Regions from separate parts of the Agrobacterium sp. H141 genome, predicted to be linked through region 1. Evidence: riboswitches for the same ligand, from Rfam matches in the RefSeq annotation. Region 1 holds a riboswitch; the other holds the start of a gene.
What was found. Region 1 has a riboswitch for thiamine pyrophosphate ahead of thiB (thiamine ABC transporter substrate binding subunit). Riboswitches for the same ligand answer to the same signal wherever they lie in the genome.
Positions count from the first base shown of each region.

Region 2: it holds a riboswitch for thiamine pyrophosphate, as region 1 does, so the genes downstream of both, thiD (bifunctional hydroxymethylpyrimidine kinase/phosphomethylpyrimidine kinase) here and thiB (thiamine ABC transporter substrate binding subunit) in region 1, are expected to answer to the same signal.

Region 1 covers NZ_CM169893.1:194,055-209,027, reverse strand. The annotation lists gene ACWPM9_RS00955 (ImuA family protein) at 1-341, opposite strand, end outside; gene ACWPM9_RS00950 (metallopeptidase family protein) at 499-939, shown strand; gene ACWPM9_RS00945 (GlcG/HbpS family heme-binding protein) at 980-1,402, opposite strand; gene ACWPM9_RS00940 (DUF1737 domain-containing protein) at 1,538-1,744, opposite strand; gene ACWPM9_RS00935 (HpcH/HpaI aldolase/citrate lyase family protein) at 1,741-2,649, opposite strand; gene ACWPM9_RS00930 (hypothetical protein) at 2,762-2,998, shown strand; gene leuD (3-isopropylmalate dehydratase small subunit) at 3,146-3,751, shown strand; gene leuB (3-isopropylmalate dehydrogenase) at 3,924-5,036, shown strand; gene lpxE (lipid A 1-phosphatase LpxE) at 5,099-5,845, shown strand; gene ACWPM9_RS00910 (RNA polymerase factor sigma-32) at 6,097-6,954, shown strand; gene ACWPM9_RS00905 (M48 family metalloprotease) at 6,972-8,480, opposite strand; gene ACWPM9_RS00900 (thiamine ABC transporter ATP-binding protein) at 8,750-9,469, opposite strand; gene thiP (thiamine/thiamine pyrophosphate ABC transporter permease) at 9,462-11,099, opposite strand; gene thiB (thiamine ABC transporter substrate binding subunit) at 11,104-12,126, opposite strand; TPP riboswitch at 12,171-12,286, opposite strand; gene ACWPM9_RS00885 (ABC-F family ATP-binding cassette domain-containing protein) at 12,353-14,179, opposite strand; gene ACWPM9_RS00880 (thiamine diphosphokinase) at 14,184-14,834, opposite strand.
Region 2 covers NZ_CM169893.1:3,991,128-4,006,100, reverse strand. The annotation lists gene cysK (cysteine synthase A) at 1-730, opposite strand, end outside; gene ACWPM9_RS18855 (GNAT family N-acetyltransferase) at 875-1,774, opposite strand; gene dut (dUTP diphosphatase) at 1,771-2,238, opposite strand; gene ACWPM9_RS18845 (peptide chain release factor 3) at 2,333-3,916, shown strand; gene ACWPM9_RS18840 (HAD-IA family hydrolase) at 3,917-4,588, opposite strand; TPP riboswitch at 4,813-4,909, shown strand; gene thiD (bifunctional hydroxymethylpyrimidine kinase/phosphomethylpyrimidine kinase) at 5,024-5,830, shown strand; gene ACWPM9_RS18830 (GFA family protein) at 5,862-6,263, opposite strand; gene ACWPM9_RS18825 (pirin family protein) at 6,373-7,284, opposite strand; gene ACWPM9_RS18820 (class II glutamine amidotransferase) at 7,524-8,327, shown strand; gene coaBC (bifunctional phosphopantothenoylcysteine decarboxylase/phosphopantothenate--cysteine ligase CoaBC) at 8,374-9,588, opposite strand; gene ACWPM9_RS18810 (TRAP transporter large permease) at 9,665-10,951, opposite strand; gene ACWPM9_RS18805 (TRAP transporter small permease) at 10,976-11,476, opposite strand; gene ACWPM9_RS18800 (TRAP transporter substrate-binding protein) at 11,473-12,504, opposite strand; gene ubiB (2-polyprenylphenol 6-hydroxylase) at 12,661-14,247, opposite strand; gene ubiE (bifunctional demethylmenaquinone methyltransferase/2-methoxy-6-polyprenyl-1,4-benzoquinol methylase UbiE) at 14,253-14,973, opposite strand, start outside.

The DNA.
Region 1 (14,973 bases):
ACCACATAGGGACCGGCAATCATAAGAAGGCGACGCCTCGACTGCGCGTCATGACCATTGCGGCTGAGTGCCAGAGCAAGCGCAAACCCGCTTGCCGTACCCGCATCCGCCAGCCGGCCGCTTCGGACCTCCAGAAAGCTGGAGCCGGTCATTGTCATGTCGCCAACGAGATCAGAAAATTCCGCACCATTTTCATCAAGCCCGCCGACCTCGTCAGCACGGCTTGCATGTTCAGCGTTGAAGGCAGCTTCCCGGGCAGCATGAACCGACTTGCCCTCAATCCGGGCAATGGTTTCACGAAGCGTAAAAAGCCTTTCTCGCGGCATGGCATTGCCGGCCATGGCGATTACTCCTGTCTATATGTTCACTATATGTTCCTATGGATTCCAGAGCTCGCTAAAAGAGTCAACCAAGATTCTTGAGAAAATATTCCTCGCTCCGTTTCTCTCTCGAAAACCTGGGGTAAAATGCCTATATGGAGGACCCAAAGGAGATTTGATGGCCCGCATCGACCACACCGCAGATTGGCATGAACGTCATGCTCCCACGATCAGCATTTTTGAATCGCTGGCGCTGGAGGCCTATAGCCATCTGCCGGAAGAATTCCGTGCGCTAACCAAGGATCTGACCATCGAGATTGCGGATTTTCCAACCGACGACGTGTTCGAGGACATGGCGCTGGAAACGCCGTTTGATCTGCTCGGCCTTTTCGAAGGGCGCGGCGTGTCCGAGCGCTTCACCCTGGATACGGGTGATCTGCCAAATAAGATCTGGATCTATCGCCGTCCGATTCTCGATTACTGGGCGGAAAACGAGGAAACCTTAGGTGATATTATCACCCATGTGCTGATCCACGAGATCGGCCACCATTTCGGCCTCTCCGATGACGACATGGAACGTATCGAAGAAAGTGCCGAGGAAGCCGCCACAGACAGCTGAGCGGCTTTTCGACCTGCTTTATGAGCAGCAGATATCAGCTTTAAAGCTGTAACAGGAGATGGTCTATGCCGGCTTGGGCGCATTCCATATCCTGCGCGGGTGTTCCAGAACTCAAGCCGATGCCTCCCACAACGTCACCGTCAACGACAACAGGCAAACCGCCGCCGACGACCATCAGCCGTCCGCCGATGGCCGAGTGAATGCCGAAGGTCGGATTGCCTGGCTGGCTTGCCGCGCCGTATTCGTGAGTGGCCTTCTTGGCAGCTGCAGCGGTGAAGGCCTTGTCGATAGCAATCGTCGTGCTCGTCACCTTGCCGCCATCCATGCGCTCGAATGCAATCAACTGCCCGGCTTCGTCCGTCACGGCAATGCACATGGGCACGCCGATCTCCTTTGCCTTCTGCCGCGCACCGGCAATGAGCATCTGGGCTTCGGCCTGATCGAGCCGCTTGATTGTCAACATGGGAAATCTCCTGAATAACGCGCGGAAACGAAGCCTCCGGCGAGCAATCACTCGCCGGGACAACTTTTCTCAGTTCAAGCCTTGGCACAATGGACTTTTGTGGAACAACACCTGTGCCGCAAGCCGGTTCAGGTCTTATTGCTCGCCAAGCTTCATGCTCGGATCGTAGTCCTTGCCATCCACCGTCTTTGTCACGGCCTGACCGCAATAGAGCCGGTTCTCGGCTGCATTGAAGGTATGCTGCGGCGAACCATGCAGCTCCCAGCCTTTGTTCAAGGCGTCCGTCACCCGGTGGCAAAAGGATGCATCATCCGGACCAGTGAGAAATCGGTAAAGTTTCATGCCTGTTTCTTTCGTTGTTCGGCGAGTGCAGCTTTCGCCAGCAGTTTTTCAGCCTGCACCAGATGGAGCCGCTCCACCATGCGCCCGTCCATATTGATCACATTGAGCCCGTCGGCACCTTCCTCCTGAAAAGCAGAGACAATGGCTTTCGCCTCAGCCACTGCCTCGTCGGAAAAACCGAAATGCCGGTTGGCAGCGTCGATCTGCGCCGGATGGATCAGCATCTTTCCGTCAAACCCCATCGCCCTGCCTTGCGCACATTCTGCGCCAAAGCTGTCGAGATCGCGAAAATCATTGGAAACGCTGTCGATCACATCAATCCCGTAAGCACGGGCTGCCAAAACGACCTGCATCAGCCATGGCACAAGAAATATACGCCCAGGCTCCGGCAGAACGCCTGTATCCTTGCGCAAATCGTTGAGACCGACCACGAACGCTTCAAGCCTGCCACCGGACGAGCGTCCATATTTCGCAATCGCCGCCGCGTTCAAAATTCCGCGCGGCGTTTCCATCATCGCCCAGATCTTGCACCCCCCCGGCAAATCCGCATCCGAAAACACATCAGCCACCCGCTGCAGGTCTTCGGGCTCATCAACCTTTGGCAACAACACCGCATCTGGTCGACAGGCCACAACCACCGCCATGTCCTCGGCGAAAAAACCGCCATCATTGGAATTCACCCGAATGATGCATTCGCGTCCTTCCAGGCGACCTTGCGCGAAGAACTGCCGCAGATTGTCGCGGGCCTCAGCCTTCTTGTCATGAGCCACGGAATCTTCGAGGTCGAAAATGACCGAATCACAATCAAGCATACGGCTCTTTTCAAGCGCGCGAAGGTTGATGGCGGGGACACTCAGCACCGATCGGCGCAGTGTCACGGAAAATTGAGCTGCAGAACTGGTCATGATGAAGGTTCTGCCAAGCTTTAACCCGGCTTGCAAGGCAATGCGGCATTCAAGCCCCTTGCATTAAAGCAGGAGAAGGCCCACCTTGGACTGTGCAGAAAGGAATCCGAACATGCAAAGCCTTCGTTCCATCGCATTCGCTATCGGCGGCATCGCCATTCTCGCTGCAGCTGCAGTCTTCACGATGTCACTGACACTGCTCGTGGGCGCCGTCCTCACGGCATCTCTGATTGCCCGCATGGTTGCCACACGCGTCAAACCGGAACCTGTGCGTGTTCGAGCGAACAGACGCAATCATGACAATATGCGTGTTTGGGATGACGGTCGCGGTAAGATCATCGACCTCTGAAATCCTCTCTGCTGAATATTCCGCATATCGGCGGCACGTTTCGAACTGCCGCCGTACCGTTGCGAGCAATAAAGACCTTCATTTCAGGGCAGTTTTGCTCTATTGGCTTTGCAAAAGCCTTGAAGCAAAAACCTTAGGCAGGGTCTGATGGAAAAGTTCACTAAGCTCAGCGGCGTTGCAGCTCCGCTCCCGGTCGTCAACGTCGACACCGACATGATCATCCCGAAAGATTATCTGAAGACGATCAAGCGCACTGGCCTTGGCACTGGCCTGTTTGCGGAAGCACGCTATCACGATGACGGCTCGTTGAATCCGGATTTCATTCTCAACAAGCCAGCTTACCAGAACGCAAAGATCATTGTCGCCGGAGATAATTTCGGCTGCGGTTCTTCGCGCGAGCATGCGCCCTGGGCGCTTCTTGATTTTGGTATCCGCTGTGTGATCTCCACGTCTTTTGCCGACATCTTCTACAATAACTGTTTCAAGAACGGCATTCTGCCGATCGTGGTCAGCCAGGATGAACTCGACAAGCTGATGGACGATGCAAGCCGCGGCTCCAACGCTGTTCTGACCGTCGATCTCGAATCCCAGGAAATCACCGGACCGGATGGCGGCTCCATCAAATTCGAAATCGATGCCTTCAAGCGCCACTGCATGCTGAACGGCCTTGATGACATTGGCCTGACCCTGGAAAAATCGTCGAGCATCGCAACCTTCGAACAGAAAAATGCAAGCGCCCATCCCTGGGCCTGATGCAAGTTTGGCAGAAGTGTTCGAAATGGGCCGGCTCAGACCGGCCCATTTTTGTTTTCAAGCGGGGCAACCAGACGACTTCAATGCGTACCGTTCTGATTGCTCTCGCGCTTGAAATGCCCAGTTCGGCCCGATACAACGCGGCAACTTCTTGATTGTGAGGGATTTCTAAATGACAGTGCGCACGCTTTTCCTTCTGCCTGGCGACGGCATCGGCCAGGAAACCATGGCCGAGGTCCGCAAGTTCGTGACCTATATGAACGACAACATGTCTGCCGGTTTCAAGACCGATGAAGGTCTGGTTGGCGGATCCGCCTATGACGCCCATGGTGCAGCGATCTCGGACGCGGACATGGAAAAGGCACTGGCGGCCGATGCCGTTCTGTTTGGTGCTGTCGGCGGCCCCAAATGGGATAGCGTTCCCTACGACGTTCGCCCCGAAGCCGGCCTGCTGCGCCTGCGCAAGGACCTGGAACTGTTTGCCAATTTGCGCCCGGCCATCTGCTACCCGGCACTGGCGGCCGCCTCGTCACTGAAGCCGGAACTCGTCGAAGGCCTGGACATCCTGATTGTCCGTGAATTGACGGGCGGCGTCTACTTCGGCGAACCGAAGACAATTACCGATCTCGGCAACGGCCAGAAGCGCGCCATCGACACCCAGGTTTACGACACCTACGAAATCGAGCGCATCTCCGCCGTCGCGTTCGAACTGGCCCGCACGCGTAAAAACACTGTCTGCTCGATGGAAAAACGCAATGTCATGAAATCCGGCGTTCTGTGGAACCAGGTCGTGACAGAAACCCACAAGGCCCGCTTTGCCGACGTCAAGCTTGAGCACATGCTGGCAGACGCCGGTGGCATGCAGCTTGTCCGCGCGCCCAAGCAATTTGACGTGATCGTGACCGACAACCTGTTCGGTGACATGCTGTCCGACGTTGCCGCCATGCTTACCGGTTCGCTTGGCATGCTGCCCTCGGCGTCGCTCGGCGCACCGGATGGCAAGACCGGCCAGCGCAAGGCCATGTATGAGCCCGTCCATGGCTCGGCACCGGACATTGCCGGGCAGGGCATTGCCAACCCGATCGCAATGATCGCGTCCTTTGCCATGTGCCTGCGCTATTCTTTCAACATGATCGACGAGGCCAACAACCTCGAAAAGGCCATCGCCAATGTCCTTGAAAAGGGCATCCGCACCGGCGACATCATGGCAGAAGGCTGCAAGCAGGTCGGCACACAAGAGATGGGCGATGCAATCCTTGAGGAATTCAAGGCGCTGTCTGCCTGATACCACTCGCCGTTACGGTCCGCGTTGAAAGAGACGCGGACCGAAGCATCACAAAGAGAGAGATGATGAAACATCTGAAGACATGGCTTGAACGACGCAGGGACCGCAACAGCGAGCCTTTTCCGTCGCTTTACTGGAAGCAATGTCTTTTCATCATCGTCAACCTCGTTCTCATCGCCAATCTGGTTTTCGATGGCGCAGCGGTCGCTGGTTCCGGGCAGATTCTCGCCTTTGTAAACAGCATGGGTGGTTTTCTAACCGATTTTGGAAAATCTGGCTGGAGCCTCATCTCCTCCGCCATCCTGTTTGCCATTTTCATGCTGGCGGCCAAAAACAAGGCCAGCATCCACAAGCGCATCCACTATCTGGCCTCCGCCCATCTGGCCGCGTTTGTATTCTTAAGCGTGGCACTTTCCGGTCTGTCCGCCAATATCCTCAAGCGCGCGATCGGCAGAGCCCGCCCCAAGAATTTCGATGACTGGGGCATTTACGGCTTTTCGCCGTTGCACGGCAGTAGCCGGTTTGAAAGCTTCCCTTCCGGGCATTCCACCACGGTCGGCGCTATTTTCATGATCCTTGCGCTCTGCGTGCCGCGATATCGCATTCTGTTCTTCGTGCTGGCCGTCTGGCTTGGCATGACAAGGGTGATCGTAGGCGCCCATTATCCAAGCGACGTCATTGCCGGTCTCGCATGGGGCGGGTGGTTCACATTTGCGACCGCAGTCATCTTTTCCCGTTATCAGCTTGCCTTCAGGCTGGACAAAAACGGCATACCGGTCATCCGTCGAGAACTCTTCCCCAAACAATAAATTCCCGTCCCGGGAACAAAACAAACGCTTGAACAATTCGGTGATGGTGCGGCGGTCCAATCGTCATAGATTTCGTTGCGCACAATCGACCGCGTAGATTGGCGATACGATATTTTCTCGTGGGACTGATCCACACTCCTCGTTCCCGCGTAGTTCCAGAAAGACTGCTGGAAGACATACAAGGCGAACTGCCCATACTTGCGACACCGGCAAAGTGGTGCCCAAGGCTAACATTGACGATGGAGGCCCGCATGAAATTGCTTTCCGCTGAAAAACAGCTGTTCAGGGCTGCTCAAAGCGCACCTTATCTTGAAAGAGAAGAAGAACGGCAGTTGGCGCTTCGATGGAAGAACAGCCAAGACAGCGCCGCACGCGATAAGATCGCCCATGCCCACATGCGCCTTGTCATTGCCATGGCTTCCAAATTCCGCGGCTTCGGCCTTCCCTTGAGCGACCTCATCCAGGAGGGCTATATCGGTCTTCTGGAAGCAGCGGCCCGCTTTGAACCCGAGCGCGAAGTGCGCTTTTCAACCTATGCCGGTTGGTGGATTCGCGCCTCCATGCAGGACTATATCCTGCGAAACTGGTCAATCGTGCGCGGTGGCACCAGCTCTTCGCAAAAAGCCCTGTTCTTCAATTTACGCCGCTTGCGCGCAAAACTCGCACAGGGCGACAAACGGCTGACAGATCAGGCCATTCATCAGGAAATCGCGGTCGCTCTCGGTGTCAGCCTCTCCGATGTGCAAGTGATGGATGCGCGGTTATCCGCCAATGACACATCGCTTCAGGCACCCGTATCGAACGATGATCAGAAGACCGAACGTCTGGATATGCTCGCCAGCGAGGACATTCTGCCGGATGAACTGGTCACGCAGGTCATAGACGGTGAGCGCTGGCACGACTGGCTGCAATCGGCGTTGCACGAACTCAACGAGCGCGAATGCCGTATCATCCGCCTGCGCCGCCTGTCTGAAGACGGTGCAACGCTGGAAGAACTGGGTGCGGAATTCGGCATCTCGAAGGAAAGAGTGAGGCAGATCGAAACGCGCGCAATGGAAAAACTCAAAGCCGCTTTATTGGCCAAGACCCCGGAGCGGATCGAAGCATAACGATTCGCAAACTGCTATCAGTCTGTAATGATCTTCACGCGGCTACCGGGTTGCGGCACATCGCCCGCACTCATCGCGTTGATCAGCCGGAAAAGCTCAAGCTTGCGCTCGGTGCCCATCATTCTGCCGGACAGCGACGCAAGTGTGTCGCCAGACCTCACCGTGACGATCCTGATGCGCAATGGCTTAAGAGACGCAGCCTCGCTGGACGTGATGCGCCGAAAGCTCTCCCGCAACTTGTTGGCCGTTGGCTCAAGCAATGGGCTACCTTTTGGCACGGCCGTCAGGAAACGGAAGATTTGCGATCCGATCCGGATCACGGTCACATCGAAATCCCAGCGTTCAGCGGACGCCCGCGCCTGAGCTGCCTCCAGTCCATTGACGCGAATTGACCGGATCGAATCCGGAATAAGTCCGGTGACCCAACCGCTGGAGATATAATTGGTAAGGCTACGGCGCTCGCTGTCTGCGACCCCGTCAAACCGGATTGCAACCTCGCCAGCACCCGTTGCCAGTACAGCCTCGACCTTGTTGTCGATCTGAAAACCATCCGGAACCTCGAAGCGAATACCCAGCTTGCCGTGCAGGAAGGTCTGACCGCGGACATAGCCTTCCTGTGGACTGTCGCCATAGAGCAATCCGTCTATACCGGCGAGATAATAGTCGCGCCCGGTCTCCCCATAGGTCCCCTCAGCACCAAAAGCACGCGCATGCCGCCGCGCGAGTTCCACGCGCTGCGGGGCATTGGGGTGGCTAGACAAGAAGTCGAGGCTCTGGTCGGTATCGGGATCAACGGATGTGAAATGGCTGTAATTTGCCATGGAATCCAGGAAACGCGCTGCGGCATACGGATCATATCCCGCCTCGCCCAGCGTTCTCACACCAATCAGATCGGCCTGCAGCTCCTGCTGTCTGGAGAAGGCCGCAAGACGCAATTTGCCGCGAGCCAATGCCTGCTTGCCTGCCAGGTCACTGGACAGAACTTCAGCCACAACACGGCTTGCAATCACCTCGGCCTCTTCGCGGCGCTGCCGCTCAATACCGTGATTGGCGGTTACATGCGCCATTTCGTGGGAAAGGACTGCTGCCACCTCAGACGCATCGTTTGCAAGCGCCAGAAGGCCGCGCGTCACATAGAGATAACCGCCGGGCAGCGCAAAGGCGTTGATCGCCGGCGAGTTGAGGATCGTGATGCGATAGGACTGCGCCGGGTTTTCCGAGACCGCTGTCAAAGCACCGGCAATGCGGGCAACCAGTCTTTCGGTTTTCTCATCGTGATACTCACCGCCATAGCTTGCCACGATGCGCGGATGTTCGCGTGCACCCATCTGCGCCCGCGGGTCACCCTTTTGCACCTCTTCCACGATTTGCGGAGACGACGACGGGCCGATACTCGACTGATAGGATTGATCGAAAATAGACTGGCAACTGGACGCAAGAAGCAAGACGCCCAGAGCCGCACAGCGTCCCAAGACCCGACCGTTCCCAAATACGGTCTGTGCGGCGTAACCGCTATGTCCCTTCATGGCCCGCATCTTTTCCGGTTCACCTTGAATTCGCGATATCAAACACTGTTGCGCCCTATTGGTCCGTCTTGCCGCGGATCAGCACACGCAGTAACCCAACCGGATTCGCGCCTCTTTTAGTATAAACTTTCGGAGAAGAATAAAGCCGCATCGGATTTAATATAGTGACGTGGATAAGAAAACACAAAAATGCAGACTGAGCGCCCGCTCCCGAGCTGCCAATGCCACTCGCTAACGTCCAAAATAAGGCGTAACAAACGCCAGCCAGATCAGTGTCCGAGGAATCGCTTCACGACCGGTAGAATGTCATGCGCCATAAATTCGTCAATAGAGGCACTAAGCGCGACCTTTCCCTCATCGACAAAGAGAACATGGTCGCCAATATTGGCCACTTCCTTCGGGTCATGGCTGACGATCAGAACGGTATTGCCAGTCTCTCTATGCAGATCGAGCAACAACTCTGCCATGTCCGATCTGAGACCTGGATCGAGCGCGGCAAAGGGCTCATCCAGCAGCAACACAGGCTTGCGACGCACCAGCGCCCGGGCAAATGCCGCACGCTGCCGCTCACCACCCGACAGTGTCGGTGGACGACGTTTCTCGAAACCGCCAAGCCCCACCCGCTCGAGAGCAGAGGAGACTGCAACCTTATCTGATGCACTCAGCCGCAAAGAAGGATCGATGCCAAGCCCGACATTGGTGAAGAGATCCAGATGGCCGAAAAGATTGTTGTCCTGAAACACCAGCGAGACCGGTCGATCGGACGGATGAATCCGCGTGACATCTACACCTGCAATCAATACCTGCCCCTGATCGGGCTGCTCGAAGCCGGCGACAAGGTTCAAGAGTGTCGACTTGCCGGAGCCAGATGGTCCCGCAATAACCGTCACACAACCTCCCGGTGCCTCGCAGTCGAATGCAAACGAATGCTGTCCAAGCTGCAGTCCGATATCCTTGAGACCAATGCTGTTTCCCTTGATGTCAGCCACGAAGCAAAGCCTCTCTGCGATTGTTCGAATGCGAGCCTGCCGTGCCCGCAATGGTCAGCGCCAGGCAAACCAAACCCAGCAGCAAAGCGAGACCATCGGCATCTGCGGTTCGGTAACTGCCGAGACGGCTATAAACCAGCCATGGAAGCGTCGTCAGGTTTTCCGAGCCGAACAATGCCACAGCACCAAGGTCGCCGAGCGACAAAGCCATCGCAAAGGAAAGCGCCATGGCCAAAGGACGCCAGAGGATGGGGAAATCGATCCGCCGCATCCGCGCCCAACCGCTGATCCCGAGACTTGCCGCCAGGCGTCCCGTTCCTCGGGTATGGCTTTCGAACGCGGGCAATAGCACCCGCATGGCAAAGGGTAGCGCCATCAAAGCATTGATACCCACCACAATCACCGGGGCATAGCGGGCAACATCACCGAATGCCCTTAAAACCATGAACCAGCCGGTTGCCAGAACAACGGTTGGAACCAGCAATACAAGCGAGGATGTAGACGACAGCAGGCCGGAGAAGCCGCGCGCGGTCATCGAAACGCGTCGTGTGCGAAGAGCCAACATGGCCCGGATCAGGAACACGGAGAGCAGAACAGACATGAGGCCGGCGCAGATGGAAACGGCAAGACTGGTCAGTGTCGCATTGATGACTGCCCGCTCGCTCAAAAGCCGGCCTAGATCCGCGCGAAGGCCCGACACCACGATGGAGAGAAGCGGAAGGCAGAGATAGAGCCCGGCAACAGCAATGAAAAGGCCGTCATAGAACCGCGCGCCAATGCCGGCACCATCGAATCGGCACTTGATCCTACCGCTATCTGCGTTGAAGTCAGCAGGTGCTGGAAACAGAGCCATGACGCCCAGGATGGATGCCGTGAGAAGGATCTGCAGAAAGGCAAGCGACACCGCGCGTCCGGGGTCGAAATCGAAGCGAAGGGACTGATAGATGGCGACCTCGATCGTCGTGGCCGCCGGTCCGCCGCCCAGCATCAGCACCAGCGTAAAGCTGGTTGCACACAGCATGAAGATGAGGCCAGCCGCACCGGGCAACACACGCCTGATAGCCGGCCATTCAATAAAACGGAAAACGGCATGCGGCTTCATGCCAAGCTCGCCCGCCATCAGCCAGTATTCTCCCGGAACCCGCTCAAGTCCGACAAGCAGCAGCCGGACGGCGAGCGGCATATTGAAGAAGACATGAGCGAGCAAAATTCCACTCAGACCATAGATGCTGAAGGGCTGACCAAATCCGATCAGGCCAAGTACATCATTAATCAACCCGGTTCGGCCCCAGATACCGAGAAGGCCCAACGCGCCGATCAAAACCGGCAGCCCCATGGGAACCGCCATCAGGCGCACCAACCACTGTCTGCCCGGGAACTGTCGACGACGAGCGAAAGCCATCGCCACCGGGATGCCGAAAGCCAGCGAGAGAAAGGTGGAAAGCAGGGATTGCCAGAGCGTGAAGCCAAGCGCGGGAAGCAGAACCGGGTCACTGAAGAAATCCGCAGCCCCATCCTGCGACTTCAACCCGAGAAGAGAGCCGACAGCGATACCGATAAACGAAAAGATCGCGGCGAGGCCAATGGCCCCGCCGACAATTCGATTCATCTTTTCGCGACGGCTCAGCATAGGTTCAGTTCATCGCCTTCAACCACTCGTCGATCCAGGCCTTGCGGTTCGTCTCGACCTCATCGGGATCCATCAGAAACGTCGTCTTTGGATGAACGAGCGTCTTGAAGGCATCCGGCAACGGCTCGGAAGTCGCGGCCGCCGGCATCATCCAGTTATTGGTCGGGATCGTATCCTGAAAGCCGGAACTCATCATGAAGGAGAGGAATTCGCGCGCGAGATCCTTGTCATGGGCAGTCTTCATCATTCCGGCCACTTCGATCTGGATATAGTGTCCTTCCGAAAACTCCGCGGCCTTATAGCGATCTGTGTTCTCTGCAATCATGTGGTAGGCCGGAGACGTCGTGTATGAAAACACCATCGGCGCTTCACCCTTTGTGAAAAGGCCATAGGCTTCAGACCAGCCGGGCGTGACCGTCAGGACACGACCCTTCAGCTTTTCCCAGGCGGCCGGTGCCTCATCGCCATAGATCGACTTGATCCAGAGCAGAAGCCCCAGACCCGGTGTGGATGTGCGCGGATCCTCGATGGCAATCTTCTGGTTCGGATCGCCCTCAATCAATTCCTTCATACTGGCGGGCGGCATTTTGATAGCTTCGCTATCGTAGACGACGGCAAAATGCCCGTAGTCGTAGGGTATGAAAACATCATCGCTGAAGCCCCCGGGCACATGCACAACAGATGTATCGATACCATGGGCTTCGAAAAGCCCGGTCTGCTTGGCCTCGCTGACAAGGTTGGTATCGAGACCCAGAACGATATCGGCATCACTGCCCTCGCCCTCGAGTTTCAGCCGGTTCAAAAGCGCCACACCATCGGCCACACCGACGAATTTCACAGTGCAGTCGCAGTTAGCCTCAAACGCGTCCTTGACCTTCGGCCCTGGACCCCATTCGGAAATGAAACTCTCATAGGTGTAGACCGTCAGGGTCTTGTCCTGCGCAAACGCAGAGGGCGCCGGAAAGGTTGCAAATGCTACAGCAGCAGCCACTGCGCTGCGAATGGTCGAATGTGGAAAGATTGGCATATCGCCCCTCCTCTGTTTGAACAAAATCGGGATAGGGCGCGGCTTTGCACGACGCTTCTAATCCCTCCGCCGGTGTTAACCGGATCAGGTTCCGCGGGTTGGCGTTAAACGCCTCTCAGCCATCTGTTGAATGCAACAAAAGGCACCCCGTTAGAGCGAATAGAGACATAGCGTGCAGGCACCGGCCTTGCAAGCCGGCGCGAATATCAATTCGCAAGGTTGAGGGTCAGCCCTCGAGTTCCTCGCGCAGCATTTCAAGCTCCAGCCATTCCTCTTCCCAGCGTGCCACATCCGCCCGCAGTTTTTCCATCTCGGCGGCGAGCTTGTTGAAAGTCGCCGGATCCTTGGTGAAGAGGTTCGGATCAGCCATCTTGGCCTCGCAGGCGGCAATTTCCTGTTCGGCCTTTTTCATTTCCTTCGGCAGGTTCTCGAGCGCGAACTTCTGCTTGAAGGACAGCTTGACCTTGTTCTTCTGGCCGGAAACCGACGAACTCTGAGACCCGCTCGCCTTTGCCTTTTCGGCCTTCTCAACCTTGCGGCGCTCGTCCTCGGCGCCCTTGCGCTGCGCCATCATGTCGGAATACCCACCGGCATATTCGATCCAGCGTCCGTCGGGGTCTTCTGGATTGGCAGGCGCAATGGTGGAGGTCACGGTTCGATCGAGAAAGTCACGATCATGGCTGACGAGAATGACAGTGCCGCTATATCCTGCCACGATCTCCTGCAGCAGGTCCAACGTCTCGATGTCGAGATCGTTGGTCGGTTCGTCGAGGATCAGAAGGTTAGATGGCCTGGCCATGATCCGTGCCAGCATCAGCCGGGCGCGCTCGCCACCAGACAGGTTCTTGATCGGCGTTCTCGCCTGCTCCGGCTGAAAGAGGAAGTCTTTCATATAGCCAGTCACATGCTTCTGCTCGCCGTTAACCAGCAGGTTATCGCCGCGACCATCGGTCAGATAGTGGGCAAGCGTGTCATTGAGGTTCAGATCCTCACGTTTCTGATCAAGCGTGGCGATATCCAGATTGGTACCGAGCTTGACCGTCCCCTCGTCCGGAGCGAGCTCACCGGTCAGCATTTTCAACAGCGTCGTCTTGCCGGCACCATTTGGACCAACGAAGCCAATGCAATCCCCACGATGCACGCGCAGCGAAAACGGCGACACAATGGTCCGCTCGCCATAGGCCTTGGTAATTCGCTCCGCCTCGATTACCAGCTTGCCGCTATCCTTGCCCTCGGTGATATTGGCCTGGATTGTGCCCTGAGGACCCTTATGACCGCGATAATCGGAGCGCAACTGCTGCAGGTTGCCAAGGCGACGCATATTGCGCTTGCGCCGCGCCGTTACACCATAGCGTAGCCAGTGCTCTTCGCGTTCGATGGCCTTGCCAAGCTTGTGCTGCTCGATCTCTTCTTCTTCCAGCACCTTGTCGCGCCATTCCTCGAAGAAACCGAAGCCACGGTCGAGACGACGTGAAAGACCCCGGTCGAGCCAGACGGTGGCATTGGAGACTTTCTCGAGAAAACGACGGTCATGCGAGATCAGCACGAGGGCACTGCGCGAAGAAGCAAGCTCGGCTTCCAGCCACTCGATTGTCGGAAGGTCCAGATGGTTGGTCGGCTCATCCAGGAGAAGAATATCGGGTTCCGGCGCCAATACGCGCGCAAGCGCCGCACGCCGCGCCTCCCCACCCGACAATCGCGTAGGATCTTCCTCGCCGGTCAATCCCAGATGTTCCAGCAGATAAGTGACCCGATAGGCATCGTCTCCGGGGCCAAGCCCCGATTCTGCATATGCCTGAACGGTGGTATATCCGCCGAAATCCGGAGCCTGCTCCAGATAGCGGATCGTCGAAGACGGATGCCTAAACACCTCGCCCGACTGTGACTCCACCATGCCGGCGGCAATCTTCATCAGCGTCGACTTGCCGGAGCCGTTTCGCCCCACGAGACAAATCCGGTCGCCCGGTTCTACCTGCAGATTTGCGCCGTCGAGCAATGGCGTACCGCCAAAGGAAAGCTTGATGTCGTCGAGTTTCAAAATGGGAGGCGCCAAGGTTTCAGGCTCCGGTCAGGTCATGAGGGCGCGCAAGGATCACGGCATCGCCGCTGCCCAGCGTGAATTCGACTGGTCCTTCGGCGACGTTCGAAATCGTCCGCGAAGAACCGAATGGAAGGGTAAAGTCGTTGAGCGGGTAGCGTGCATTGCGAATGGTAAGGCCTTCAAGCCTTGTCAGACCAAGCACGGAAAACAGCGAGCCTTGCGGCAAGTCGAGATGCAAGGGCCTTGAAAGCAACGGATATGCTTCTTCGTCGCCCGAGGTCATCATCACGTCCAGACCGGATTTCGCCAATGCGACACCGGCAATCAGGTGCATCATCGCATGGTCGGAGCGCTCACCGCCAAGCGCGCCCACCAGAACAAGCTTGCGCGCCCCTCGGGCTATCGCCTCATCCACGGCAATCTCCCCGTCCGTCACATTCTTTCTGGCCGGATAAGGCATCCTCAAAATGCCGGGATAATCGCTTTCGGGCAGGTCATCGGAACTGTCGAAATCGCCAACCCAAAGCTCAGGCTGAAGTCCCAGCATTTTCGCGTGACGCATGCCACCATCAGCGGCAATGGCGCGCGTGTCGGCGACGACTTGTTTAAGCCGTTCCGAAGGCGTCAGCATTCCACCAAGAAGGATTGTAAAAGCGGGTTCGTTCATGAAACGAGCCCTTAGCGCATCTTTACGCAAAAGGGAAAGGCGCATCGAAACAGCGGTACTGTATAGAAGTACCAAAACGCGGCGCCTTCACCCTTGTTGCCAGATCGATCTAAGACCGATGCGATCATATCTCACGCAA
Region 2 (14,973 bases), 480 kb from region 1:
GGATCTTGGGTGCAAAGCCGGCGCCGATACCCTGGATCTTGTGTGGACCGGGATTGCCGCCTGAGAGAACCGGACTGTCTGCAGGCTCAACTGCGATAACTTTGATGGAAGGCTTTCTCTCCTTCAGTACCTGGCCGGTGCCGGTAATCGTGCCGCCGGTGCCAATGCCCGCCACCAGAATGTCGATCGCGCCGTCGGTATCGTTCCAGATCTCTTCGGCAGTAGTCTTCCGGTGGATTTCCGGATTTGCGGCATTTTCGAACTGCTGTGGAATGAGGGCATTCGGCGTGGATGCAGCAAGTTCTTCTGCCTTGGCAATCGCGCCTTTCATACCCTTCGGACCCTCCGTCAGAACCAGCTCTGCCCCAAGAAGCGCCAGCATCTTGCGGCGCTCGATCGACATGGTTTCGGGCATGGTCAGGATCAGCTTGTAGCCTTTGGCGGCAGCGGCAAAGGCAAGCGCGATGCCGGTATTCCCGGATGTCGGTTCGATCAGAGTGGTCTTGCCAGGTGTGATTTTTCCTTGAGCTTCCAGCGACTCGATCATGGCGACACCGATACGGTCCTTGACGGACGCAATCGGGTTGAAGAATTCCAGCTTGGCCAGCAGATTGGCTTTAACGCCCTTAGCCTTGGCGAATTTGTCGAGCCGCACGATCGGCGTATCGCCGATAGTTTCCGTGATCGAAGCATAGACGCGTCCGCGTCCCGGTTTCTTTGCATCGGCCATTGTGGTGCTCCCTTTGAATATTGTCGTTGCTTAAAAGATAGGATCAACAGGCACAAATCGCCAGCATGCAATCACTAAGTCCTCAACTGGCGAGGAAAAAAACGCATGTCCTGACGACGCAAGGCAGATCTTTATTCCGCTGACTTAAAAATCGGCCATAGGTGTAAGGCGGAACGCCCTCTTTGGTCGATGTTCAATTGGGCCGCGCATCATCAAAACGAGATCGTCATCGTCTTGACGTATGTCGACGTTTTCAACGCCGATCTTGTCGGGAGGAAAGCCGATACGGATGCACTTTTCGTCCCAACTCAGTGATTGCGCAATATCGGCCAGCGATGGGATGCAGGGTCCGATAATATCAAGAAGTTCAGTCTCGCCATCGGTTGTCTTGCGCCATGCGATGATAACCCTGCTTCTTTCCATCAAGGTCAGGTGAACGCCGGTAATGAGATGACAGTTCAGGAAAAACATGCGCGAATGGCAGCACACTGAAAAGCGCGAAGAAACCGGAATGCGCTGGTCGAGATGGTGGCTCAACAGATCAACATCGTTTGGTATCGCGAGATCGAGCATTCGTGTCTGCTCACGAGAACCATCGCGAGGGACCGAAGCTTCGAAGATGTGTTGGGCCAGCACTTCGAATTCGTAAGGTGCATAGAGTGTTGGTTTGTCCGTCAGCAGGACCAAGCTCTCAAAGCCTGCCTCCTCACATCGCTCAAGCATTCGCTGAATCAGGCTCCGAAAAAGGCCTCTCCCCCTGTATTCAGGTAGCACCGCGCCACTTTGCCAACCGCCACAGCGTCTGACCTGCCCGTCAATCATCATTGGCAGTGAAAACGCGCTGAGATTGGCGACAACTCTGCCATATTCATCGAACCAGGCGCATGCAATGCTGCTGCGGTCATGGCCGCCATAAAGATCGATCGGGTCGATCTCGACGTCGAAGACGTCACGAAGCAACTGTTTGACCGACTGCCAGCCAGCGGCATCAGCGAAATAGTCTTCTCGGTAAACGAGTCCGGGTCGAGCGGGGGGTAACGTCATGCCGTTCCCGTCGATCCGAAGCCGCCATGTCCGCGTGTCGTTTCACTTGCAGACGATGTCTCGGCAACACGTGCTTGCACCACCGGCGCGATCACCATCTGCGCAATTCGCATGCCGCGATTGATCACGAAGGGATCATGGCCCAGATTGACGAGCAGCACCTTCACCTCTCCGCGATAGTCGCTGTCTATGGTGCCCGGAGTATTGAGGCAGGTTATACCGTTTTTGTAGGCGAGGCCGGACCGCGGACGGATCTGGGCTTCAAATCCATGTGGCACCTCAAACACAAAGCCCGTTGGAATAAGCGCGCGCTGACCGGGGTCGAGAACGACAGCATCGTCTTCACCGACAGCTGCACGCAGGTCCATGCCAGCGGCGCCCGCCGTCTCATAGGCTGGCAATTCCATGCCGTCACCGTGGGGGAGGCGAACGAGATTGAGCAAGGGTCCGAGAACGTCGCGCATGGCATTTTCCTTCCTGGCGGGAGTTGCGTGTCTCCAATTGCATATTCGCCCTCAAGTCGCTAGATAACCGCCAACGAATAAGGATTTTCAGCTCATGGCCGAAACACTTGCCGAGGCGGTCTCTCGCCGCCGAACCTTTGCGATCATCGCGCACCCGGATGCGGGTAAGACAACGCTCACCGAAAAGCTGTTGCTGTTCGGCGGTGCGATCCAGCTCGCCGGCGAAGTTAAGGCAAAGAAAGACCGGATTCAGACCCGTTCGGACTGGATGAAGATCGAGCGCGAGCGCGGCATTTCGGTTGTCACCTCCGTGATGACCTTCGAATACGGCGGCAATGTCTTCAACATTCTCGACACACCCGGCCATGAAGATTTCGCAGACGATACCTATCGCACCCTGACCGCTGTCGATGCAGCGGTCATGGTCATCGATGCTGCAAAGGGTATCGAGTCTCGCACGCTGAAGCTCTTTGAAGTGTGCCGGATGCGCGATATTCCGATCATCACCTTCGTCAACAAGATGGACCGTGAAAGCCGCGATCCGTTTGAAATTCTGGACGAAGTGGAAGAAAAGCTGGCGCTGGATACCGCTCCGGTCACTTGGCCTGTTGGCCGCTCGAAGTCGTTTTGCGGTTCCTATCATCTGACCAACAACACCTATCGCGGCCCAGACTCACAGGTCCAGGCAACACCGGTCAACGGACCTCAAACTGTCGCGGAAAATTTGCCACAGAACGAGCGCGAAAGCTTTATCGAGGAGCTGGAACTCGCCCGTGAAGCTTGCCGTCCGTTCGACCGGCAGTCTTTCCTCGAAGGGCATATGACGCCAGTCTTCTTCGGTTCGGCGCTTCGCAATTATGGTGTGCGCGACCTCATCAACGCGCTTGGCGCACTTGCCCCGCCCCCGCGCGACCAGGTGGCGGATATTCGTACCGTCCATGCAAGCGAAGACAAGATGACGGCCTTCGTCTTCAAGATACAGGCCAATATGGACCCGAACCACCGCGACCGTATTGCCTTTGCGCGTGTCTGTTCTGGCAAGCTGGAGCGCGGCATGAAGGCAAAGCTTGCCCGCACCGGCAAGCAGCTTGGCCTGACCGCGCCGCAGTTTTTCTTCGCATCCCAGCGTCAGCTTGCCGACACGGCCTATGCCGGCGATGTCGTTGGCATTCCGAACCACGGAACACTGCGTATCGGCGACACACTGACAGAGGGCGAAGCGCTCGTCTTTCAGGGCGTGCCCAATTTTGCCCCGGAAATCCTGCGTCGCGTTCGCCTGGAGGATGCCATGAAGGCCAAAAAGCTCAAGGAAGCCTTGCAGCAGATGGCGGAAGAGGGCGTGGTTCAGTTGTTTCAGCCGGAGGACGGCTCACCCGCCATCGTCGGGGTTGTTGGAGCGCTGCAGCTTGACGTCTTGAAGGAGCGCCTTCAAGGGGAATATGGCCTGCCGGTCTCGTTCGAGATGGCGCGCTTCTCTGTCTGCCGATGGATTTCAGCCGATCAGAACGCCGATCTGGAAAAGTTCATCACCGCACGTCGCGGCGATATCTGCCGGGACCTAGATGGCGATCCAGTCTTCATGGCGCAGGATACGTTCTCGCTTCGCTATGAATCCGAACGCCATCCTGCGATCAAGATGGTCGAGATCAAGGAATATCACGTCGCAAAGGCGGCGTGATTACCGCCTGACCAATCGCAGTCGGCCATCCTCGTCTGTCGTAGCCGAGATTTCGCGATAGTCGATGATCGATGGCTCGCCAAGGGCGTGCTCGTGCTGATGCGTCGAGGTGATGACCATCACATCCGCGCCCGCTGCCTTGCCCGCCTGAACGCCGGCCGGCACATCTTCAAACACAAGGCAGCGGCTGGGGTCGAAGCCGAGCCGGGACGCGCCCAGGCGGTACCCGCTCGGATCTGGCTTGCCCACCGTTACATCCTCTGCGGTCACGCTGCCTGACGGTAGTGTCAGTCCGACCGCGCCCAGACGGGCCTTTGCCAGATTGATGGGTGACGATGTCACGATGGTCCACCGCGACGGCGGCAGCGACGATAGGAACGCTGCGGCACCTTCGATCGTGACCACGCCCTCGACATCCTCGATTTCCCCGCGTTCGACGTCAGCTGCCTCTGCCAACGGATCCACTCCCGGCAGGGCAAGTCCGCGGATTGTGTCGATGCCGCGCTTGCCGTGCATGGTCGGCAGAAAAGCTTCCACATCCAGACCATGCTTTTCTGCCCAACGGCTCCACACACGCTCGGCGGCCAGAATCGAGTTAATCAAGGTTCCGTCTAGATCAAACAGAAAGGCGTCGTAACCGGTTGCAAAGACGTCATTGGTGTTCTGAGGCATTGAGGGACTTTCAGATGGAAGCGGTCTGCGCGGATGTGGCAGGGTGGGGAACGGATTCGGTAGGCAAGGTAATCTCTCGAGGCGGGCTGTCCAACAGGCCCGCCGGAAATATTTCAGGAGGCAAAGTCGGAGCGCCAGCATCAGGGCCGAAGGCTGTTTGCTACATCCCAGCGCGCCTCAGCTTCGCGCGTGACACAGCGTTGGCTTTGCCGTTAAACTGAGGTCTGGAGAGACAGGGGCGTTCGTTGCAAGACGGGCTGAGAGGTACCCTTGGAACCTGAACCAGATAATGCTGGCGGAGGGAGTCGCTCGGGATCGTCCGATTGGATCGCTTTCTGATCAAGATCTCCCGCGTCTTCGTCCGGTTGAAAGGGACGAGATGAAGTACAGCGCAAATTCGAGATCATGTTTCACCGGTTGTGGGGGGATGAACGCATGATCCGAAACGTCCTTTCCATTGCAGGATCTGATCCATCCGGCGGGGCGGGCATCCAGGCAGACCTGAAGGCCTTCTCCGCTTTGGGCGCCTACGGAATGGCAGCGCTCACCGCATTGACCGCGCAAAACACGCAAGGCGTGTCTGCGGTTTATCCGCTGCCGCATGCCTTCGTTGCCGAGCAGATCCGCATGATCTTTGCCGATATTCGCGTGGATGCCATTAAGATCGGCATGATCGCCAATGCAGATATTGCGAAGGCTGTGGCGGAGGCATTGCAGCGCCATCGATCTGTCCCGGTCGTCCTCGATCCGGTCATGATCGCCAAGGGTGGCGCACCGCTTCTCAAACCGGATGCCGTCGCAGTCTTGAAAAGCGCACTCCTGCCACTTGCAACCTGCCTCACACCAAATCTGCCAGAGGCTGCCGTTCTGCTCGGTTTAGCGGAAGCTGCGACTAGAGAGCAGATGGAAGGTCAAGCGCGCCAGATATTGACGCTCGGACCAAAGGCAGTTCTGTTGAAGGGCGGACATCTGGAAGGCAAGGACAGTCCGGACGTTCTGGTGACGAGCGACATAACCCACTGGTTCGAAGCAAACCGCATCGATACGCCCAACACCCATGGAACCGGTTGTTCCCTGTCGAGCGGGATTGCAGCAGAACTTGCAAAAGGTGTGGACGTCCTCACTGCCATTTCGACTGCCAAGATCTGGCTGACGGGGGCTGTTCTGGCTGCCGGTCAGTTGGCGGTCGGAGCAGGTCACGGCCCGGTCCATCATTTTCATGAGCTGTGGCGCCAAAGCTGACCTCCAAGGGCAGGCAGTCCGTTGCCTCGCGTCAATCTTCCTGATCTTCGGGAAGGTCATTGATGTCAGGCAACCAGGTTGCTGCGGACCGGCACCACATCTGTTCGCGAGGAAACAGTTGTGAGCGTTGGTTGATGCTTCCCCAGCGAATTCCGCGCTCACCGGTTTCATCTTCGCCTGTGGTAAAGAGTGGCGATCCGCATTCGGGGCAGAAAAACTGCTTTCGCACATTCCCGTTGTCGCCGTGCTTTATATAGAGCTTTGGTGCCGAACCTGTCAGGCGAACGGTATTTGAGGCGGTGATAACCGTGACGCGGAACGGCGACCCGGTCAGCCTTTGGCAGTCTGTGCAATGGCAGATATAGACTTCGGCCGGATCGATCTCTGCCTCATAGGTCACCTTGCCGCAATGGCACTGCCCGTCTATCCGCATTGTCCGCTCCCTCGTTGGTTCAAGACAACATCGCAATCCGGGCGAAGATCTGCCACCCGAAAATGCCGAATTTTTCATCCCGCACTTTCGAGTGGTTCAGGCCGCGCCGTTAGTGATCGGCCTTGATGAATGTTCCGTTTTGCAGTTCCTGCATCGCCAGCATCAATTCTTCACGGGTGTTCATCACGATCGGGCCATGCCAGGCGACCGGTTCTTTGATCGGTTTGCCCGACACCAGAAGGAAGCGGATGCCTTGATCACCTGCCTGAACCGTAATTTCATCGCCCGTGTCGAAGACGACCAGTGTACGATTGCCGGAGAGGTCGCGGATATTGAGTTCTTCGCCCTCGAACTCCTTCTCCACCCGCACGCCGAACGGCTTCGAGGCATCCCGAAAAGTGCCGGAACCCGCAAAGATGTAAGCAAAGGCCGAGCGGTAGGTATCAACTGGAAACGTCTTGCGCTTGCCCGGCGGCACCGAGATATCGAGATACACAGGCTCGGCAGCGATACCGTCCACGGGTCCGGATTTACCCCAGAAGCTGCCGGAGACCACCCGCACTGCCGTGCCATCGTCGTCGACGACGACCGGAATGTCTGCGGCCTTGATGTCCTGATAGCGCGGTGCCGTCATCTTCAGTGAAGACGGCAGGTTGGCCCATAGCTGGAAGCCATGCATCTTGCCGGCGAAATCGCCCTTCGGCATTTCCTGGTGCATGATGCCGCTACCGGCTGTCATCCACTGAATGTCTCCGGCACCGAGCATGCCTTGATTGCCAAGACTGTCGCCATGCTCAACGGTGCCTGCCAAGACATAGGTAATCGTTTCGATACCCCGATGCGGATGCCAGGGAAAGCCGCGAATATAATCCTGCGGATTGTCGTTGCGAAAATCATCCATCATCAAGAAGGGGTCAGTCATCGACGGATCGCCGAAGCCAAAGACCCGATTCAGTTTGACACCGGCGCCTTCCATGGTGGGCTGGGCTTGGCTTTCGTGTTTGACAGGTCGAATGGACATCTGTGGCTCCTTTCGAGCAAAAGCAGAATTGCAGCCAATATAGTCGAAACAGCCGTGACGCGAAGAGGGTGGGCCAGAACGCACTGTTCACCTTTTTTGCTGCCGTATCTCCGTTCGATTTGGCGAGGCCGACAAAAATCTTTCAATGAAAGATGGGCGGGTTAAGATAATCTTAGCCAAGAATGCCAACACTGTCTGGACCGCCGCATGCGGATGCGGCTGGCCGGAGAACAAAAGACATGTGCCGTTGGGCAGCCTATCGCGGAGCGCCTCTCTATCTTGAAGAGCTTGTCAGCTCGCCTGCTCATTCCCTGATTGAACAATCCCATTGTGCCACGAAGGCCAAGACCGCGACCAATGCGGATGGTTTCGGCATCGCCTGGTATGGTGATCGTCCTGAACCGGGCCGTTTTCGCGATGTGCTGCCGGCATGGTCTGACTGCAATCTGAAAAGTCTTGCCGGGCAAATCCGGTCACCGCTCTTTCTTGCCCATGTGCGGGCAGCAACCCATGGTTCGACACGCCGTGACAATTGTCATCCCTTCGTGCACGACACCTGGTCTTTCATGCACAATGGTCAGATCGACCATTTTGACAAACTGCGTCGCTCCATGGAAGCCATGCTCGACGATGATTTGTTTAATGCGCGCTGTGGTTCGACTGATTCCGAACTTCTGTTTCTGTTGGCTCTCCAGCTTGGCATGCGCGAACAACCCTTGCAGGCCATGGCCAATGCAATAGGTTTTGTCGAACAGCTGAGCAATGAGATCTTGGGCTCAGCGCGCGTGCGCTTCACGGCCGCCTTCTCAGATGGAAAGGCCTTGTATGGGGTCCGCTACGCGAGCGATGCCAACGCGCCGACGCTGTTCGCCGCACCCATGGGCGGCGGCTACTGCCTTGTGTCAGAGCCGCTGAACGACGAGAAAGACACCTGGGTCGAAATTCCGGAATGCAGCGCTGTGATCGTCACCGACAACGGGCTTGACGCTGCGGAGTTCAAGCCGGCGGTGGCGCAGTCGCACGCAGTTGAGGCTGCGGAATAAGCGACCGATACACATGAATGCATTCGGTGTCTTGGATACTGCTTTGCTAGGACTTTGCCTTCAGCCTGTCCGCGATCTCCTGAGCAAGCTTGGCGGCGACCTCGTCCTTTGATAAATCGGGCCATTCGCTGATGCCAGATGCCTCAATGATCTTTACGCGATTGCGCAGGCCGCCCATGATGCCGGTCTCGGGCGAAACATCATTGGCAACAATGATATCGGCACCCTTGCGCTCAAGTTTGGCGCGACCATTGTTTTCCACATCCTGCGTCTCCGCCGCAAACCCGACAACCATACTGGGGCGCAACGTGTGGTGTCCGACGGTTTTCAGGATGTCGGGGTTTTCCGTAAGCTCAAGCGGTTGCGGTGCTTCGCCCGGCTTTTTCTTGATTTTCTGGCGATCCATGGAGGCCACTCGCCAATCGGCGACGGCAGCAACCATTACGGCGATATCGGCAGGCAAAAGCCCAAGCACCGCATCGCGCATTTCTTCCGCGCGCTCTACGTGCATAACGGATACACCGGCCGGATCAGGAATCGTCACAGGCCCGGATATCAGGGTTACATCCGCCCCGAGTTTCGCAAGAGCCGCCGCAATCGCATGACCTTGCCGACCAGATGAGCGGTTGGCGATATAGCGCACCGGGTCAATCGGCTCATGGGTGGGACCGGAAGTGACAATGGCTTTCTTGCCGGTAAGTGGGCGCTCCATGGGCGCAAGCAGGCCTTCGACCGCCGCGACAATGGCGAGCGGTTCTGCCATCCGGCCTGTGCCGGACTCTCCGCTCTCTGCCATTTCACCTTGCATCGGACCGATGAAGTGAACACCGTCGTTGTGGAGCGTCTCGACATTGCGTCTGGTTGCCGGATGGTTCCACATTTTCGGGTTCATCGCAGGTGCAACCAGCACGGGCCTGTCTGCCGCCAGAAGAATTGCCGATGCCAGATCTCCGGCAAGCCCGTTTGCCATCTTGGCCATCAGATCAGCCGTCGCCGGGGCCACGACAATCAAGTCGCAGTCCCGCGCCAGCCGGATATGGCCGACATCCTGCTCATCTTCGCGGGAAAACAGATCGGTGAAGACATGGCCCGAAGAAAGAGCTCCCACAGCCAGCGGAGTGACGAATTCTTGCGCAGCCTTGGTCATCACGGGTCGAACCTCGGCACCGCGTTCACGCAGCCTGCGAATAAGGTCGAGGCTTTTATATGCCGCGATCCCGCCGGCCATGATCAAAAGAATTCGCTTGTTTTCCAAGACCATCGCTATTTTCAGCCTTCTATGTATCCGGCGGCGACCCTAGCGCAAAAGCCATTGCGCTGGAAAGCGCCATTGCTTCTCACATATGCGACGGCAGAAAAAGAACAATGGCGGGAAAGGCAAGCAGGATGGCAATGCGAACGAAATCGATGGCCACAAAGGGTATGAGACCGGAAAAGATCGTCTTCAGGCGGACATTGCGCACCACTGATCGCAAGACGAAGGCGTTCATGCCCACCGGCGGTGTGATGTAACTGATCTCGGTCACCACGACGATGAAGATGCCGAACCAGATCAGATCAAACCCGGCTGCGGCAACCACCGGATAGAAAATCGGCACAGTCAGTGTGATCATCGACAAGCCTTCAAGCATGCAGCCGAGCACAATATAGATGGCAAGGATTGTGAGGATGATCGCTGTCGGGCTGTCACCGAATATGGTCAGCCCCGTTTGAAGGTCTTGGGTCATGCCGGACAGGTTCACGTAGCTGGTGAATGTCAGCGCGCCGAACAGGATGAAGAACATCATGGCCGTGTTCTTCGCCGTCTCAAACAGCGTTCCCAGCGCATCGGTCAGCTTGAAGCGTCCGCTCAGAACGGCCAGCAAGAAGGCACCGGCGGCTCCCATGCCGGCCGATTCCGTCGGCGTGAACACACCAAAGTAGATGCCGCCCATGACAAAGGCGAACAGGATCAGGGCGCCAAGTGTCCCGCGCAACGCCCGCAGTCGCTCGACAAGAGGCAGCTTTTCCTGAACGGAAAGGTCAATGCCCCGCAAGCGGACAGAAATCGCAACCGCGATCATATAGCCGATCACCCCGAGGATGCCCGGAATGAGGCCGGCAAGAAACAGCTTGCCAATGTCCTGCTGGGTCATGATGCCATAGAACACCAGAATGACGGATGGCGGTATGAGGATGCCAAGTGTCCCGCCGGCTGCGATCGAGGCCGTTGAGAGACTATCCGGATAGCCGAAACGCCGCATGGATGGCAGCGCAATTTTCGACATGGTGGCCGCTGTTGCAAGCGATGATCCGCAAACGGAAGAAAAGCCGCCGCAGGCAATCACAGTTGCCATGGCCAAGCCACCTTTGCGGTGTCTCAGCCACGCATTGGCCGAGCGATAAAGATCCTCGGCAATTCCCGACTGAACGACAAAATTGCCCATCATCAGGAACAGCGGCAGTACGGAGAGTGAGTATTCCCGGCTGTTGTCGAAGAAGGTTTGTCCAAGGAGCGAGAGTGCCGGCTGAAGACCGATGATCGACATTGTTCCGAGTGTCCCGACGATTGCCAGAGCAAAGGATATAGGCATGCCAACCAGCATCAGGACGAGAAGAAGAAGGCTGCCGATCGGCCAGGTCATGAGGATCTCGAGAAATTTCGCCCGCTAGCGTTTGCTTGACAGGACTTGGGAAAGGGTAATGAGAGCCGCGACTGCAGTGGCCGTTGCACAGAGATAGGCGATCGGCGCAACAGGCAAGTGCAAGCTCACCGTGCGTTCGCCATAGTTCGCCATGGCCTGACCCTGCGCCAGTAAGCGCCAGGCGATCACTGCAAGAGCGCCTGATGATAGCAGGCTTATGGCCGCACGCCGTATCGGCTGGAACCAGGAGGGCATGCGGTCAACAAGAAGATCGACCGTGACATGCTCGTCGTCGAGACAGACCGCTGGCAGACCGATGAAGATGACAGAAGACAGCAGCAATGCGGTAATTTCCGTTGCACCGCTCAGCGGGCTATTGAACGCATAGCGTCCAATGACGTCGGCAACGGTGACCAGCATCATGATCATCAGCAATACCCCACTGACGATCGCAAGCAGCATTCTGACGGGCGACAGCCTGAGAGCCGTCGCCGTTTCCTGTCCGCCTGCCTGTTCCGGGGTCATTCGCCTTTTTCTGCCTTGGCGATCTCGGCCTTCAAGGCGTCGACGGCGGCTGTTACATCGATGCCGGTTTCAGCTGCCTCAGCGAGCTTTGCGTCGATGATCGGCTGGAGGTCGGCTTTGATTGCCGTCATCTGCTCCTGAGACGCGTCAATAAGCTTGATCTTGCCCTCCATCGCAGTCTTGCCGTCGGCATCGGCCTTATCCCAGGCCTTGCCGGCCATGCGGGCCAGTGCCTCACCGGAAACGCTGTCGATAGCCGTCTTGTCCTCGTCAGAAAGCGCATCCCACTTCGCCTTGTTCATGACGACGAAGAACGAGGTGTTGTAGAGACCGCCGCGTACCACGAGTGCCTGGTCGAGCATCGGGATCAGCTTGAAAAAGGCGACAGATTCGAACGGGAACGTAATGCCGTCGGCCACGCCGCTCGAAAGCAGTTCGTAGGTCTTGGAGGAAGGGCCTTCCACCGGCACGGCGCCGAGGCCCTTGACCAGTTCGCCAACAATGCCGCCGCCGACACGCAGCTTGGCGCCATCTACGCCATCCATGGTCGAAAGATCACGGCCCTTGGCGAAGATTTCGCCCGGTCCGTGGGTGAAGACGGCCAGAACCTTGACTTGATCATATTCTCCAGCCTTGCGCAGCATCTTGTCGAATACGCGCCAGTAGCCGACGGAGTTTGCTTCCGCGCTGTCGCCCAGGAACGGGATTTCAGTCAGGTTGGTGGTCTTGAAACGGCCGGGGTTATAGCCCTGCACACCATAGGTGATATCGGCGACGCCATTGACGGCAAAATCAAAATGCGCAGCCGGCGGGCCAAGCGGAGCCGGCAGCACGTTGATAGTCACGCGACCGTCGGTGGCTTCCTTCACGGCCTCGGCATAGGGCACCATCAGATCCTTCATCAGCGGGTGCGACGGTGGAAGCCAGTTTGCCATGTTCAATACGGTTTCGGCACGTGCGACCGACATGGAGGCGAGGCTTGAGCCGAAGGCGATGGCAAGCGGAAGGATGAACTTCGAAAGCTTCATAAAATACTCCAGGAGGTGGCCGACAGCCGAACCAGATTTTGAGAGGGCGATCGGAAATCGACCGTCAGGAACGTGTGAAGACGGGGACGTCGTCAAATGAATATGTGGCACAATATGCGTATTTTCCGCCACCAAGGTCAAGGCGGGGCAGGCGCATCAATGCATGGATGAGAGGAGGCTGAACGCAATGGCCATCAGTGAAAGGGCGATCACCCAAAGAGCAATGCGTCCTGACCGTGTGTGACGCGCTTCCGCCTTGCCGATCGCTTCTGCCGTCGAGGCGTCAAAGCGCAGACCGTTTTCGCTCATATTCATCAGCGAGGTGTGAAGCTTCTCCGTCTGGGCAGCGATTTCAGGAGCGGCTTCCGCCAGTCTAAGCGCGGCCTTCAGGCCGTCCTGAACATCAACGAGTAGTCGCTTCGGACCGAGATTGTCCTTGATCCAGCCGCTCACAACGGGTTCGGACGCCTTCCACATGTTGAACTGCGGATTGAGGATGCGCGAAACGCCCTCGACCACGACCATGGTCTTTTGCAGCATCACGAGTTCTGGCCGCGTTTCCATCTCGAACAGCTCTGTCACCTCGAACAGAAGTGTCAGCAGCTTGCCCATGGAGATCGTTTCTGCAGGCTGGCCATGGATCGGTTCGCCGATTGCGCGAATCGCCTGGGCAAAACTCGCCATATTATGATGGGATGGAACATATCCGGCTTCGAAATGCACTTCTGCCACGCGCATATAGTCGCGGGTTATGAAGCCGTAGAGAATCTCGGCGAGAAAACGCCGTTCCTTTTTGCCAAGGCGTCCGGTTATGCCAAGGTCGACGGCAACGATCATGCCGGCAGGATCGACGAACAAATTGCCCGGATGCATGTCGGCGTGGAAAAACCCGTCCCGCAACGTGTGGCGCAGGAACGACTGGATCAGCGTGTCAGCAAGCGCGTTGAGATCGTGACCAGCGTCCCGCAGACCGTCCACATTCGACATCTTGACGCCGTCGATCCATTCCATCGTCACGACGTCGCGACCGGTGCGCTCCCAGTCGACGGTTGGAACCCTGAAGCCCGGATCGTTGCGGGTATTTTCGGCCAGTTCGGACAGCGCCGCAGCTTCCAGCCGCAGGTCCATTTCGATCTTCGTCGTCTGCTCCAGCGTCTGGGTTACTTCAACCGGACGCAGTCGCCGGCTGAGCGGCAGGAAACGCTCCTGCAGATGTGCAACGAGATACATTGCCTCCAGATCGTCGGCGAAACGTTTGCGCACACCGGGACGGATAACCTTGATTGCAACCTTCTGCGGTCCGCCATCGCGCATGACAGCGCCCGCATGAACCTGGGCTATCGAGGCTGCTGCGAGAGGTTCCTGGAAATCGGTGTAAAGGGCTGAAATCGGCCTCCCGAGAGAGGATTCAATGGAAGCCTTGGCTTCGGATGTGGGAAAAAACGCCATGCGATCCTGCAGGCCGGCCAGATCTTCGGCCATGTCGGCACCGACAACATCGGGTCGTGTAGCCAGAAACTGTCCGATCTTCACATAGGAAGGCCCAAGCCGCTCCACAGCTTTTGCCAACCGGTCCGATCGTTCGCGGCTCTTGACCTTGCGTCGGGCAAAAACCCCGGCCACTGCCTTTGCGAAGCGCACCTTGCCTGGAAGATCTTCAGACGGAAGCTCGGCAATGACGCCTTCGCGCATCAACACCCAGCCTACCCGAACAAGACGGAAATATGCGCCAACAGTGCTCATGAATGTCAGAGCTTCCAGGCGGAGTGCAAGGCAGCGATGCCACCGCTGTAATTCGTATAGGTGACGCGCGCAAAACCGGCTTCGCTGATCATCTTGGCAAAGTCCCCCTGATTGGGAAACTTGCGGATTGACTCCACCAAATACTGATAGGGTTCACTATCTCCGGTAATTGCCTTGCCGAAGCGCGGTATCGCGTTGAACGACCACTGGTCATAGACGCGGTCGAGCAATGGCATCTCCACTTCGGAAAATTCCAGCACCAACAGACGGCCGCCACGCTTCAAGACCCGAAAGGCCTCCTGCAATGCCACATCGATGCGCGGCACGTTCCGGATGCCGAATGCGATCGTATAGGCATCGAAACTATTGGCCTCGAACGGGAGGCTTTCGGCATTGGCCTCTACGAACGTCAGATTGTCGGAGAGTTTTCTTTGTACCGCACGCTCCTCGCCAACCGCCAGCATGGAGCCATTGATGTCGAGCACAGTGCAGTGCGCCTTGCGGTCTGATGCCTCAACGATGCGAAAGGCGATGTCGCCTGTTCCGCCGGCAACATCCAGCGCCTTGAACGATGCATCCTTGCGTGGGTTGAGCGCCGCGATCATGGCATTCTTCCACACCCGGTGCAGTCCTGCCGACATCACGTCATTCATGATGTCGTAGCGCTTGGCCACCTTATGGAAGACGTCATTGACCAGTCCCTGCTTTTCGCCTTCGGTGACGTCG